3 regions of the Pseudomonas sp. CBS genome follow, and region 1 is predicted to be linked to each of the others. Evidence: riboswitches for the same ligand, from Rfam matches in the RefSeq annotation. Region 1 holds a riboswitch; each other region holds the start of a gene.
The links. Region 1 has a riboswitch for cobalamin ahead of NVB75_RS06935 (TonB-dependent siderophore receptor). Riboswitches for the same ligand answer to the same signal wherever they lie in the genome.
Positions count from the first base shown of each region.

Region 1 (4,750 bases):
ATCAGCAAATCCTCGACGACTTCGCCGCCCACCAGGTGCACTTCCACCAGCCGTTGCACATCTGCGTTGCTGTGCACGCCGTACCAGCACGTGTCCGGGTACACCGTCACAATCGGGCCCAGGTTGCACGGGAACTGGCAGTGGGTGCGGGTCAACAGCACGCCGCCAGGTTTTTCGATGCGATCGTGTGCCAGCAGGTGGCGGCGCAGGGTTTTCCATAATTGCAGCGCGCCACGCTGGGTGCAGCGCGGGCCGGTGCACAGGAACACGTGACGGGCGTGGTCAGGCACATGGGACCAGTCCGGATGAGTTTCCACGGGCGTACTCATCAGAAGCGATACGTGTAGCGTACTTCGGAGGTGAACGGCCGCCCGAGGTTGTCGACGTTGCTGGCGCGGCTGGTGACGTAATCGCGGTCGAACAGGTTCTCTACCAGCAGGCTGACGCGGTGTTGGTGGGCGTTGTCGAGGTAGCGATAGGCGTCGGCGTCGACCACGGTGTAGTTGCCGTACTCGACCTTTTTCGAGCTGACAATATCGCCGATGTAACGCACGGCAGTACCGACGCCCCATAGGCGGTCCACCGATTCATAGCCGACCCGCGAGCGGGCGAAGAAGCCGGGAATATCGTTGAGGGTGACACCCGCGCGGGACTCGGTGAGGTTGCGGGTCATGTCGGCCTGCACGCTCCATTGCTCGTTTAGTTGCAGCTTGGCGTCGGCCTCGAAACCGCGCATCTGGATCTGCCCCTGGCCGTTGACCCACTGGATATCGTCCAGGGTGATCAGGTCGGTGATCTTGCGCTTGAACAGCGTCACGCTGGCGCTGAAGTCCCGCGCCAGCAGGCTGCCCTTATAGTCGATGCCCAGTTCGGCGTTGCGGCTCTTCTCCGGCTTGAGGTTGCGGTTGCCTTTCTCATCGTCTTCGTTGACGAACAGTTGCTCGGCATTCGGCAGTTTGTAGGCGGTGCCGTATTGGCCGCGCAGGGCCCAGTTGTCGTTGAGGTCGTAGAGCGAAGTAAGCATGCCGACGGTGGCGCTGTCGCCGCCGCTCATGGCTTCGTGGCGTACGCCGATGCTCGGGTGCCAGTTCGGCAACGCCTCGATAGTCGGGCGCAGTTGGGTGTACAGCGCGTGGGCCTGGGCCTTGTTGTCGTCGATGATCAATACATCGTCCTGGCCCTTGAACCACTGGTTGTCGGAACCGAATACCAGCACATGCTCACCGGGCAACACGGCCTTGCCTTCGGCCTGCACGCCCCAGTCGGTGAAGCCCCAGTAGTCGTTGTGGTTGATGACCTTGGTGCCGCCGCCTTCGACATTGTTGAGACGGGTGAAGCGCGTGTCCCAATCGTTGATATGCCCTTTGACGAAGTAGCTCAGGCGCTCGTTGATGGTTTGCTCGAAGGTCGCCGTAGCGATTTGTTGTACGCGGTCGTTGGTGGTCTTGTGGTTGTCCACCGGGCGGGCGAAATCGAGGTTGGCGTCGGCGTATTGGTAAAACAGTTCCAGGCGCGTGTCATCGCCAAACGACTGGATCGCCTTGGTGCCGAAGGTGGTGACTTCGTAGGAGCGCTTCTTGTCGGTGACATTTTTCATGTCGCGGTTGCGAAACGGCTGGTAGCCCTCGGAGGCGTTGCGGCTGACGTAGGCCAGCAAGCCGAGGTCGCCAAATCCGTTATTGAAAATCTTCTCGACCCGGGCGTCGCCGGTGGTGCCGCCGAAGGTGTCGGCACCCAGGTTCACCTCGCCGGACGCCTCGCGGGTTTGCGGGCTGCGGGTGACGATGTTGATCACCCCCGACACCGCCTGGGTGCCGAACAGCAGGCTCTGGCCACCCTTGAGCACTTCGATGCGCTCGATGGCGTTGGCGGGCAGGGTGTCCAGGTACAGGCCGCCGTACAGGCGGTTGTTCAGGCGCACGCCGTCCAGCAGGATCAGCGTGTCGTCGTTGCGCCCACCCAGCAGGGAATAAGTGCCGTAGTCGAACGGGCCATTCTTGGGTGCCACGTACAGGCCGGGGATGAACATCTGCATCACGCGCGACACATCGGCGGCGGGGCCGGCGCGTTCAATCTGTTCGCGGGTGACGATCTCAACCTTGCTGCCGTACTGGGCCATATCGGCCACGGTGGTAGACTCCACCGACGGTGCGGAAACGTTGAGTTGCTTGAGTTCCAGGGTGTTGTCGTCGGCCAGCAGCAGGGGGCTGAACAGGCAGCCGAACAACAGGCCGGGCACAGGAGTCTTGAAAGGTCGAATCATAGTCTTCTCGGAAAAGTATCTTTCGCGAAAAGCACGCACGAGTAGGCACCGAGCACACGCCAATACCGGCCCATGCCCGCCCACCGCAGGATTTTGCCAAACAGAATTCCAGGCCGGTCTCCGGGCTCACGCGTATGGACGCCTTCACCTTCCCATGGCGCGCAGGCCACAGTGGTGTGTCGAAGGGGTCACGCGTCTACCGTTGCGGGGGCAGCACCGGACTGGCTCAAAAAAAGAGCGGCACCGGTTTCCCGTTTCACCCCAAGCACGGCGGCAGGGGGCACCTGAAACAGGCCGGCATCTGAACATTCGAAAGACCGTTCGTCAACTTGGCGGGGACTTTTCCGGTGGCTGCATGGGAAGCGACTGACGGATATTGCCAGAAAATTCCCACAGGAGTACAAATGTACTCCATGACGACTCTAACGCCCCGCCGTACCGCCATCCTGACCTTTATCCGCGACCGTATCGCGCAGCAAGGCCAGTCTCCCAGCCTCGCCGAGATCGCCGAGGCGTTCGGCTTTGCCTCCCGCAGCGTGGCGCGCAAGCATGTGCTGGCGCTGACCGAGGGCGGTTTTATCGAGGTCAACCCCAACCAGGCGCGCGGCATTCGCCTGCTCAATCAGCCGGCGCGGCCGGAGCTGCTGGACATCCCGGTACTCGGCCGGGTGGCCGCCGGCTTGCCCATCGGCGCTGACGCTGAGGTGCACAACCGCCTCTTACTCGACCCGGCCATGTTCGCGAAAACCCCGGATTACCTGCTGCGGGTGCAGGGCGATTCGATGATCGAAGACGGCATCCTCGATGGCGACCTGGTGGGCGTACGTCGCAGTGCCGAGGCCTTGAACGGGCAGATCGTGGTGGCGCGCCTGGACGGTGAAGTCACCATCAAGCGCTTCGAACACGTCGGCGAGCGCGTGCGCCTGCTGCCGCGCAACCCCGCTTATCAACCCATCGTGGTGCGGCCCGATCAGGACCTGGCCATCGAAGGGGTGTTCTGCGGTTTGGTGAGGCAAGGCTGATGGGCGCCGTCGTTGCACTGGACTCGCTGTTCAATGGCGGCCGGGTCTGGAAAGGCCGGCCCGCCGCGCCGCCCGCCAGCGTCCATCCCACCGGGCTTGCGGCCCTGGATGCGGTGCTGCCCAGCGGTGGCTGGCCGGAAGCGGCGTTGAGCGAAATCCTGATGGCGAAGGAGGGCGTGGGCGAGTTGCAACTGGTGTGGCCGACCCTGGCGCGGTTGTCGGCGGCCGGCGAGCGCATCGTACTGGTGGCGCCGCCTTACACGCCGTACCCCCACGCCTGGCAAAACGCCGGGGTGGATGTACGCCAGCTTTCCGTGATCCAGGCCGATGAACGTGACGCCCTGTGGGCCGTTGAGCAATGCCTGCGCTCCGGCAGTTGTGGCGCGGTGCTGTGCTGGCCGCGCAAGGCCGATGACCGCGCCTTGCGCCGCTTGCAGGTGGCGGCGGAAACCGGCCAGACCCTGGCCTTTGCCTGGCGCTCCTTGAACGAGGCTATCAACCCGTCACCGGCCGCGTTGCGCCTGGCGGTGGAGGCGAGCCCTGCGCAAGTGCGGGTGCTCAAGTGCCGGGGCGGCCTGGCCCATCCCGCGCCCATTGCGCTTGGGCACTGAGGTTGGCATGCGCTGGGTGTGTATTGTCTTCCCGCAATTGGCGCTGGACGGGGTGCTGCGTCTGCGCCCCGAACCGGATCAGGCGTTGGCCCTGTTGGCCGGCACGCCGCAGCGGCGGGTGCTGCAAACCGTCAATGAGGCCGCGCGCAAACTCGGCCTGCGCCCGGGCCAATCCCTGACGGCAGCCCATGCCTTGACCAAGGCCTTTGCCTGCGCCGAATACGAGCCGGCACAGATCGAATACTGGCAGCAATTTCTCGCCGCCTGGGCCTACCGTTTCAGCTCCCAGGTCAGCCTGTATTACCCACGAGCGTTGTTGTTCGAGATCGAGTCGAGCCTGGGCCTGTTCGGGCCCTGGCCGTTGCTCGAAGCGCGCTTGCGCAAGGAACTGACTGACCTGGGGTTTCGTCATCGCATCATCGCCGCGCCGAACCCGGCGGCGGCGCGGATTCTGGCGAATGCCTACGACGGCCTGGCCGTGGCCGATGAGCACAGCCTGCAACAAGCCCTGGCGCCGATCCCCATCGATCGCGCCGGCCTCGACCCACACGCCGCCACCGCGTTGTCGCGTATGGGCCTGCGCACCCTGGCCCAGGTGCAGGCATTGCCCCGGCATACCCTGGCCCGGCGTTTCGACGCGGCGCTACTCAAGCACCTCGATGCATTGTGCGGGCAACGGCCCTTGGCCCTGGCGTTCTACCAACCGCCGGACCAGTTCGATGTGCGCATCGAGCTGAATTTTGATGTGCTGTCCCACCAGGCTTTGCTGTTTCCCTTGCGCCGTTTGACCGGCGATTTATCGGCGTTCCTGTGTGGCCGCGACAGTGGCGTGCAGCGCTTTGACCTGCACCTGG
Region 1 covers NZ_CP102929.1:1,531,469-1,536,218, reverse strand. Annotated here, with positions in the region: gene NVB75_RS06940 (ferredoxin) at 1-317, opposite strand, end outside; gene NVB75_RS06935 (TonB-dependent siderophore receptor) at 329-2,263, opposite strand; cobalamin riboswitch at 2,357-2,566, opposite strand; gene lexA (transcriptional repressor LexA) at 2,668-3,285, shown strand; gene imuA (translesion DNA synthesis-associated protein ImuA) at 3,285-3,896, shown strand; gene NVB75_RS06920 (DNA polymerase Y family protein) at 3,904-4,750, shown strand, end outside.

Region 2 (4,750 bases), 2.7 Mb from region 1:
CATGTCGACCTCGGCCCGCCTAATTCTTCTTGTTTGCGCCGCGCTGCTCAGCGCCTGCGCAAGCCGTCCTCCGCCTGCGCCCGTGGCCGTCAAGCCCAAGCCGGTGTTCAATACCTACGCCACCCAGAATTTTTCGCCTGCGGCCGAAGACGTGCTCTTTCGTGCGCTGGGCCTGGTCGGCACGCCTTATCGTTGGGGCGGCAACACGCCGGACTCGGGGTTTGATTGCAGTGGCTTGATCGGTTTCGTCTACCGTGACGCGGCGGGCATCTCTCTGCCGCGCACCACCCGCGAGCTGATCGTGATGCGCGCCCAGGACGTGAGCGAAAACAACCTGCAGACCGGCGACCTGATTTTCTTCGCCACCGGTGGCGGCTCGCAGGTCAGCCACGCCGGGATCTACGTGGGTGAAGGCCGCTTTGTGCATGCGCCGCAAACCGGCGGTACGGTGAAGCTGGACACGCTGTCCAAAGCCTATTGGCAAAACGCCTACCTGAGCGCCAAGCGTGTGTTGCCAGCCGAGCACCTGGCACGAAACCCCTAGGAAAACACGAAACCCAATGTGGGAGTGGGCTTGCTCGCGAATGCAGTGTGTCAGTCACTTTGTTGTCGGCTGATCCACCGTATTCGCGAGCAAGCCCGCTCCCACATTTGTTTTGCGGTGTTTGCGCAGTGGGCTATTTAGCCGCCGACACCCGCCACACCTTGTTCCCCACATCATCTGCCACCAACAAATCCCCCTGCTTGTCGATCACCACGCCGACCGGGCGGCCCATGGCTTTCTCATCGCTGTTGAGGAAGCCGGTCAGCACATCCACCGGCTGGCCTTTTGGCTTGCCTGCCTCAAACGGCACGAAGATCACCTTGTAGCCACTGTGGGGCTTGCGGTTCCACGAACCATGTTGGCCGATAAACGCGCCATTGCTGAATTGCGCCGGTAACTTGCTGCCATCAGCAAAGGTCAGTCCCAGCGAGGCTGTGTGCGGGCCGACTGCATAATCCGGGGCAATCGCCTTGGCCACCAGGTCCAGGTTCTGCGGTGTGACCCGCACATCCACGTGCTGCCCGTAGTAACTGAATGGCCACCCGTAGAAGGCGCCATCCTTGACCGAGGTGATGTAGTCCGGCACCAGATCGCTGCCGATTTCATCGCGCTCGTTGACGGCCGTCCATAGCGCGCCGCTTTGCGGTTCCCAGGCCATGCCGTTGGGGTTGCGCAGGCCGGAGGCGAAGATGCGGTGTTGGCCGGTGGCGCGGTCCACTTCCCAGATCGCGGCCCGGCCTTGTTCCGCTTCCAGGCCATTTTCCCCGACGTTGCTGTTGGAGCCCACGCTGACGTACAGCTTGCTGCCGTCCTTGCTGGCGATCACGTTCTTGGTCCAGTGATGGTTAATGCTGCCGCCCGGCAAGTCGGTGACGGTGGTGCCGGCGTCCTTGATCGAGGTTTCCCCAGGCTGATAAGGGAAGCGCAGCAATTTGTCCGAATCGGCGACATACAGGTCGTTGCCCACCAGCGTCATGCCGAACGGCGAGTTCAGGTTCTCCAGGAACACCGTACGGGTTTCGGCCACGCCGTCGTGGTCGGCGTCCCGCAGCAGGGTGATGCGGTTCGGGCTCGGCACGCCGGCCCCGGCACGGCCCATGACTTTCTCCATCACCCAGCCACGAATGCCCTTGGCATCATCCGGCTTGGGCGGCGCGTTGGTTTCCGCCACCAGCACGTCGCCATTGGGCAGCACGTACAGCCAGCGTGGGTGATCCAGGCCTTCGGCGAACGCGGCCACCTGGGTGCCCGCGGCCGGAGTTGGCTTGACGCCTTCGGGCCAGCCGATGGCCGGGGCGATGTTCACCGTGGGGATCAGGGTTTTATTCGGCTCCGGCAGTTTGGGCGAGGGTCCGGTGCCGTCGGACACCTGAAGGGTCGAGCTTTCACCACAGGCGGCGAGGGTGCCGGCGACCATGATCAGTAGGGCAAGTCGGGTCTTGTGCATGGTTTTCTCCTTAATACCTGTAGTGGTAGAGGAGCGCAGCGGCCCGATGGTTCACGCGCATGTCCGGCTTTAATTGACGCTCCACCCCCAACCCACTAACCTTCGCGGCTTGTTTCAGGTGCTCTGTGGCGTACGCGCCGACTGAGTGAAACAGGGAAGCCGGTGAGTGAGCGCACTTTTCTACAGTGCCGCCACGATTCCGGCGCTGCTGCCCCGCAACGGTAAATGAGTCAAGACGGTGCCTTAAGCCACTGTATCGCCCGCGATATGGGAAGGCGCACCCTCGGCATCCCATGCCACTCATGAGCCCGGAGACCGGCCTGATCCATCCAACAGCATCACGGTGGGCGATGCTTGGCTGTCTGTATTGTCTTTTTCCTGCCCGCCGTTTTTGTCCAGCCCCAACGGAGAGCTGCCATGACTGAATCCCCCGATCGTGACGAACGCCACCTGGCGCGCATGCTGCGCAAAAAAGCCGTGATTGATGAGCGCATTGCCAACTCACCGAACGAGTGCGGGTTGCTGCTGGTGCTCACCGGCAACGGCAAAGGCAAGAGCAGTTCTGCCTTTGGCATGCTGGCGCGAGCCATGGGCCACGGCATGCAATGCGGCGTGGTGCAGTTCATCAAGGGCCGTAATAGCACCGGCGAAGAACTGTTCTTCCGGCGTTTCCCCGAGCAGGTGCGCTTCCACGTGATGGGCGAAGGTTTTACCTGGGAAACCCAGGACCGTGCGCGCGACATCGTGGCCGCCGAAGCCGCCTGGGCGGTCTCCCGGGAAATGCTGCAGAACCCGGCCATCGGCCTGGTGGTGCTGGACGAGCTGAACATCGCCCTCAAGCACGGCTACCTCGACCTGGACCAGGTACTCGGCGACCTGCAAGCCCGCCCGCCGATGCAGCACGTGCTGGTGACTGGCCGAGGCGCCAAACCCGAATTGATCGAAATGGCCGACACCGTGACTGAAATGGGCATGCTCAAGCACGCCTTCCAGGCCGGTATCAAGGCGCAGAAAGGCATCGAACTTTGAACCAGCCCCGTCACTGTCCTGCTGTGCTGATCGCCGCACCGGCGTCCGGCCAGGGCAAAACCACCGTCACCGCCGCGCTGGCCCGTTTGCACCGCAACCTGGGGCGCAAGGTGCGGGTGTTCAAATGCGGCCCGGACTTTCTCGACCCGATGATCCACGAGCGCGCCAGTGGTGCGCCGGTCTATCAGTTGGACATGTGGATGGTGGGCGAGCAGGAAAGTCGCCGGTTGCTGTGGGAAGCGGCGGGGGAAGCCGACCTGATCCTGATCGAAGGCGTGATGGGCTTGTTCGACGGCACGCCGTCCAGCGCCGACCTTGCGCGGCACTTTGGCGTGCCGGTACTGGCGGTGATCGACGGCACGGCCATGGCCCAGACCTTCGGCGCCCTGGCATTGGGCCTGGCGCGTTACCAGCCGGACCTGCCGTTCGCCGGTGTGCTGGCTAACCGCGTCGGCACACTGCGCCACGCGCAATTGCTCGAAGGCAGCCTTACCGAAGGCCTGCGCTGGTACGGCGCGCTGTCCCGGGAAACCGGTATCGAGTTGCCCAGCCGCCACCTTGGCCTGGTGCAGGCCAGCGAATTGAACGACCTTGATCTACGACTCGACGCCGCCGCCCAGGCCTTGGGCAGCAGTTGCGAGGTAGCGCTGCCACCGCCGGTGGAATTCGCCGCACCCGAGTTGATCGAGACCCAACCGTTGCTGGCCGGTGTGCGCATTGCCGTGGCCCGCGACGAAGCCTTCGCCTTTACCTACGGTGCCAGCCTCGACCTGCTGCGGGCGATGGGCGCCGAGCTGTGCTTCTTCTCGCCGATTCGCGACCGCGCGTTGCCCGACGCTGACAGCCTCTACCTGCCGGGCGGTTACCCGGAACTGCATCACCAGGCGCTGTCGGAAAATACCCCGATGCTGGCCGCCATTCGCGCCCATCACGCTGCCGGCAAGCCGCTGCTGGCCGAATGCGGCGGCATGCTCTATCTGCTGGACTCGCTCACCGATGTCGACGGCACCCGTGCCGAACTGGTGGGCCTGCTCCAGGGTGATGCCGTGATGCAGAAACGTCTGGCGGCGCTGGCCCTGCAAAACGTCGAACTGCCCGAAGGCCTGCTGCGTGGCCACACTTATCATCACTCGTTGACCAGCACAGAATGGCAGCCGATTGCCCGGGGCCTGAGCCCGAATGGCGGGCGCGGCGCCGAGGCGGTTTATCGTCAGGGCCGGATGACGGCTTCCTACGTGCACTTTTACTTCCCGTCCAACCCGACAGCGGTGGCTGCCCTGTTTGCGCCAAGCCTTGAGACCGCCATCGCAGGCAAGCCAGCTCCCACACTTGACCGAGTTGAAACGCAATCTACGGTGGGAGCGGGCTTGCCCGCGATGAGGCCATGACGGACAACGCCTTTCCGGAAGCCGACCGCGAAGCCGTCTACCGCGCCATCGCCGAACGCCGTGACATGCGCCACTTCAGCGGTGGCACCGTCGCGCCTGAATTGCTCCACCGCCTGCTGCAAGCCGCCCACCAGGCGCCGAGCGTCGGCTTGATGCAGCCCTGGCGTTTTATCCGCATCAGCGACCGCAACCTGCGCGGCCAGATCCAGCAGCTAGTGGAAGAAGAACGCGTACGCACCGCCGAAGCCCTTGGCGAGCGCTCCGACCAGTTTATGAAGCTCAAGGTCGAAGGCATCAACGACTGTGCCGAAGTACTGGTGGCGGCGTTGATGGACGATCGCG
Region 2 covers NZ_CP102929.1:6,119,082-6,123,831, forward strand. Annotated here, with positions in the region: gene NVB75_RS27960 (C40 family peptidase) at 2-544, shown strand; gene NVB75_RS27965 (sorbosone dehydrogenase family protein) at 678-1,991, opposite strand; cobalamin riboswitch at 2,091-2,330, shown strand; gene cobO (cob(I)yrinic acid a,c-diamide adenosyltransferase) at 2,409-3,020, shown strand; gene NVB75_RS27975 (cobyrinate a,c-diamide synthase) at 3,017-4,408, shown strand; gene bluB (5,6-dimethylbenzimidazole synthase) at 4,405-4,750, shown strand, end outside.
Region 2: another riboswitch for cobalamin. It lies ahead of cobO (cob(I)yrinic acid a,c-diamide adenosyltransferase); the one in region 1 lies ahead of NVB75_RS06935 (TonB-dependent siderophore receptor).

Region 3 (4,750 bases), 400 kb from region 1:
CGCATCGTGTATGACCGAGAAGAGCGTAGTCGGCTGGCAGTCGAGCAAGGCAAGTTTGCCGAAGAACAATTCATCAAGCCCTATCAAGCCGTGCTTGAGCAATGGTCCGTTAGCTGCGCTTTCTGATTATTTAGAACATTAAGGTTATCCCCCATGAAAAAACTGTTGCCCACGTCGACGGCTGGTAGCTTGCCCAAACCTTCCTGGCTGGCCCAACCCGAGACACTTTGGTCACCCTGGAAACTGCAGGACGATGAGCTGGTCGAGGGTAAGCAAGACGCGTTGCGCCTTTCTCTGCATGAACAACAGCTGGCCGGCATCGATATCGTCAGTGACGGTGAGCAGACTCGCCAGCATTTCGTGACGACTTTCATTGAGCACCTCGACGGCGTTGATTTCGAGAAGCGCGAAACGGTCAGGATTCGTGATCGTTACGACGCGAGCGTGCCGACAGTGGTGGGCGCCGTTGCTCGGAAAAAGCCTGTGTTCGTTGAAGACGCAAAATTCCTGCGTCAGCAAACTGGGCAGCCTATCAAGTGGGCTCTGCCAGGGCCGATGACGATGATCGACACCCTTTACGACGCTCATTACAAGAGCCGTGAAAAACTGGCTTGGGAATTCGCCAAGATCCTCAACCAGGAGGCCAAAGAGCTGGAGGCTGCCGGAGTCGACATCATTCAGTTCGATGAACCTGCATTTAACGTGTTTTTCGATGAGGTCAATGACTGGGGTGTTGCCACCCTTGAAAGGGCCATTGAAGGACTTAAATGCGAAACCGCCGTGCACATCTGCTACGGCTACGGCATCAAGGCGAATACCGACTGGAAGAAGACGCTGGGCTCGGAGTGGCGACAATACGAAGAAGCGTTTCCGAAGCTGCAAAAGTCCAGCATCGATATCGTCTCTCTGGAGTGTCACAACTCCCATGTGCCGATGGATCTGATCGAACTCATTCGCGGCAAGAAAGTAATGGTCGGTGCAATCGACGTGGCTAACCATGCTATTGAAACGCCTGAAGAAGTTGCCAATACCCTGCGCAAGGCACTCCAGTTCGTCGATGCGGACAAACTCTATCCCTGCACCAACTGCGGCATGGCGCCGTTGCCTCGTCGAGTGGCCAGCGGCAAGTTGAACGCGTTGAATGCCGGCGCAGAGATCGTGCGCAGAGAACTTTCGAACGGGCGTTGAGCGATGTCACTTCCTGGTCAATCAATCGAGCCCTTGGGCTTTCGCGAAGCGCTCGGGCACTACGCATCGGGTATTACGGTTATTTCATCGCACGTTGATGGCGAGCCGATTGGCTTCACCTGTCAGTCGTTCTACAGCGTGTCGATGAGTCCGCCACTGGTGTCATTCAGCGTCATGTCCAGTTCGGCGAGCTATCCCAGGATTCGCCGGGCAGGACGATTCGCAGTCAATATCCTGTCGGGCGAGCAGGTGGATATTTCCAACCAGTTCGCTCGGCGGGGTACGGACAAATGGCTCGGGGTGGACTGGCAGGAATCGCCTCTGGGTAATCCGATCATCGCTGGCAGTTTGCACTGGCTGGATTGCGAAATTCACGCAGAGCACGTGGCAGGTGATCACGTGATCGTGATTGGTGAAGTGAAAGCGATGAACCTGCAACAAGCTACTGCGGGACAGCCGTTGCTGTACTTCAAAGGGCAATACCGCAACCTCGCCACACATAGCACGGTTTGAGCCGTTACGTGCGCAGGTTCGGGGACTTGGATGTTACAAAGGATCTGCCGCCACGTCGGTAACGGAATAATCAACGCTCCGCTACCGACGTGACCGCTGGCTTAAACGCGAGAAGCCTGTAGGGAGGGGTAAAGCGCATGCTCGGCCACTTTGCCGAAAATCAGACCCAGGCTCGTCCAGAGTACGACCTGAATGCCCAACGACGCTGTACGGAATTTCCACAACAGTACGGCAGAGAAGTTCTCCGGCACCTCATTGATGGTCGGAAACAGGTACGCGGCGACCGAGACGATCACCAGATAAAGCGCGACCCCACTGATGGCGCCACTCCAAGTGCCGTTTCGGGCCATCAGCTTGCGTCCGACATTGACCGAAATCACGGCAGCGATCAACGACACCAACATGATCAGGAAGAACAGCTGGGTGCGCAGCCCGATGGTGTCCGGGTTACCCACGGATGGCGGGTTCGGTGGATATTTCAGGCCCGGGATCAGGAACACCACCACGAACGCGGCCAGTGCCAGTAGCGCCGCGAGCCCACGAGGGCCAATGCGACCAATTCGGCCCAGCGCGTAGGCGAATACAAGCGAGAAAATGCCGCCCAGCGATACGCTGTAAACGACGACGCCGGTCAGTAGCCCCACGCTGCCTTGCATGTCGCGGCTCACCAGTTCTTCCTCTTCGTCGGCGTCACCGTGCATGTGCGCCATGCTTTCTTCGAAGGCAATCGCCTTGTCCACTTGCGGCTCACCGAACACCTTGGCGAACCCGAATGCCAGCAGGCCCGCAATCAGACCGACGAGCATGCCCCTGACGAGTAAACGACCAGTCATGTGAAAGACCTCAAATAATCAGTGGCAGGGGAAACCCAGAAGATGACGACCGTCGTGCACGAACTCATGAACGTAGGCACCGGAGAAAATCGCAGTAGCACCTTGTTCGGCACCGACAAAGTAGATTGCCAACATCAGCAACAGCCCACCGAAGATCGCCCACGGAAGCACTTCGCCAAGAGGGATCGTCGGGATGGAGATGTCTGTATCAGTAGTAGCGGTATAAGCCATGAGTACCTCTTGGGATTTCGCGTCCCGGTAATGGTGAGGAGGGTCGAAGAAAGGTCTGGCTTTCGGCGTGGAGCCGATCACAGTGGCGCGACCGCGTCGGATTTTGACCGACTTCTTGCTTCGTAACATAAAGATACAACTCGGTTAGTGTAGCCCTTCTGCGATGAGGCTTACATGAATTCTCACCAAGCTTTCGCGACGCTGATCGGGCGTAAATAAGGTTGCGCAGGATTTAAAGGAATGCTGTTAGCGACACTTCCCATGCAAGAGTGCCCGCTATTCTCCGATTTCTATCTGTGACCGCTGTCAACTTTGAGACGAGAACTGCCGACTCTTCATTCATGGGCGTGGATACCCCCAACGCCCTATGGTCGAGATGAGTGGCTGCTTGAGCTATCGTATCGAGATCATCCCAGCTTGAAGGCCATCTGATGAGCATCGACAAGACAACTCAACTGATCAGCACCCGCAATGAAGAAAATGCCAATCTGCTGCTCCGGGTCGGATGGACGCTGTTGCTCGTAGCTGACCGCCAAGAAGGTGCGTATCAGTGGCTGCATTATCAATTCGGGTGGCAGCGAACAGGCGTACCTCCTGAGATCACGTTTACCGGCGTCGAGGGTGGCCCCGATCCCTTCTGACAGCGTCGCTTCAGTGGCGTTGGCTCGTAAGCACCCCAAAATGATTGAGCCTTTACGGAACACGCCAAAAGTGCTCTGAATTCAGAAGATTGCATTGCACTTGACCACCCGTTTGCATTCGACGTGACCAATTGCATTCGACCTGACCAGCCCAGGCGCGAACAGTGTCCTTCAAGCGCGTCGGCGGCTTTTCACCCTACGCATTGAGTCACCTTTCAACTCGATGAAGTGGGATTTGTGAACGATTCTGTCGAGAATCGCGTCCGCGATTGTGGGGTCGGAAAATAAGTCATACCATTTTTCTTTCGGATACTGGCTAGTGATCAGCAATGAACCATTTTGTGACTGCTGATCAATTACGTCTAGCAGAAACGGGCCGAGCTGAGCATCGATGCCGCCTATGCCCAAGTCGTCGATGACCAGCAGCTCTGCGCGAATCAATTGCCGTCGTAGTTTCGGCATGGTGTGATCCGCGTAAGACAGGGAGATTTCTTCAAAGAGTTTGGTTGCTGTGCGATACAGCGTTGGTCGTCCAAGGCGGCAGGCTTGGTTCGCCAGGGCACAAGCCAGCCAAGTCTTTCCGGTGCCAGTTGCCCCCGTTATGATTACGTTCTGCCGCCGTATCAACCAGTCGCACTCCCCGAGAGCCATTACGGTATTCCGGTCTAGGCCACGGGATGATTTGAATTCAATCGTGTCCATCGTGGCCTCGCTCTCACGAAGCCTTGCAGCTTTCAACAGACGCGCAATCTTCCTGCTTTCTCGTTCGCTGTTTTCGGCGTCAACCATCAATCCGAGCCTTGTGTCGAACGCCTCTTTCAATAATGCCGGGGTTTCCAGTTGACGCTCGTAAGCCACGGCCATGCCGTGCAGCCCAAGGCTCACCAAATTCTGAACAGTGTTGAATACCGGTTTCATAGCGGCTCATCTCCTTGTGTTGCGTAATATTCGGCGCCACGAATGTTGGCGTGTTCGACCAAAGGGGCGGATCGTTGGGGGCTGGGCCGCAGATCGGACTCGTTACGAATGATTGCCCGCAGGCGCTCTGAACTGAGGATGTTCAGGTTATTAGCATACGCACAGGCTGATTCCAGCCGGGAGGCGGAGATGTCCCCTTTGCGTACATCTTGCTTCAAGCCTATGACTGCCTTCATGCCAGTCGCAAAGTCTCGGCGCAGAGCGAGATTGTCTTTCACGTACCGCAACGTCTCCTGGCCTATAGATTCAGCCCAGGCCATCAGTGCGTCTGGTTGCGAGTCTTGGTACCGACTATGGTTGGGTGCCAAGTGCTCGCTCAAAGTGCTGAATCCTCGTTGTCTGTTGACCTTATGCGAGGCTATGACG
Region 3 covers NZ_CP102929.1:1,929,429-1,934,178, forward strand. Annotated here, with positions in the region: gene NVB75_RS08635 (DUF1852 domain-containing protein) at 1-126, shown strand, start outside; gene NVB75_RS08640 (methionine synthase) at 154-1,188, shown strand; gene NVB75_RS08645 (flavin reductase family protein) at 1,192-1,701, shown strand; gene NVB75_RS08650 (CbtA family protein) at 1,803-2,534, opposite strand; gene NVB75_RS08655 (CbtB-domain containing protein) at 2,553-2,765, opposite strand; adenosylcobalamin (AdoCbl) riboswitch at 2,767-2,906, opposite strand; gene NVB75_RS08660 (hypothetical protein) at 3,197-3,406, shown strand; gene istB (IS21-like element helper ATPase IstB) at 3,578-4,324, opposite strand; gene istA (IS21 family transposase) at 4,321-4,750, opposite strand, start outside.
Region 3: another riboswitch for cobalamin. It lies ahead of NVB75_RS08655 (CbtB-domain containing protein); the one in region 1 lies ahead of NVB75_RS06935 (TonB-dependent siderophore receptor).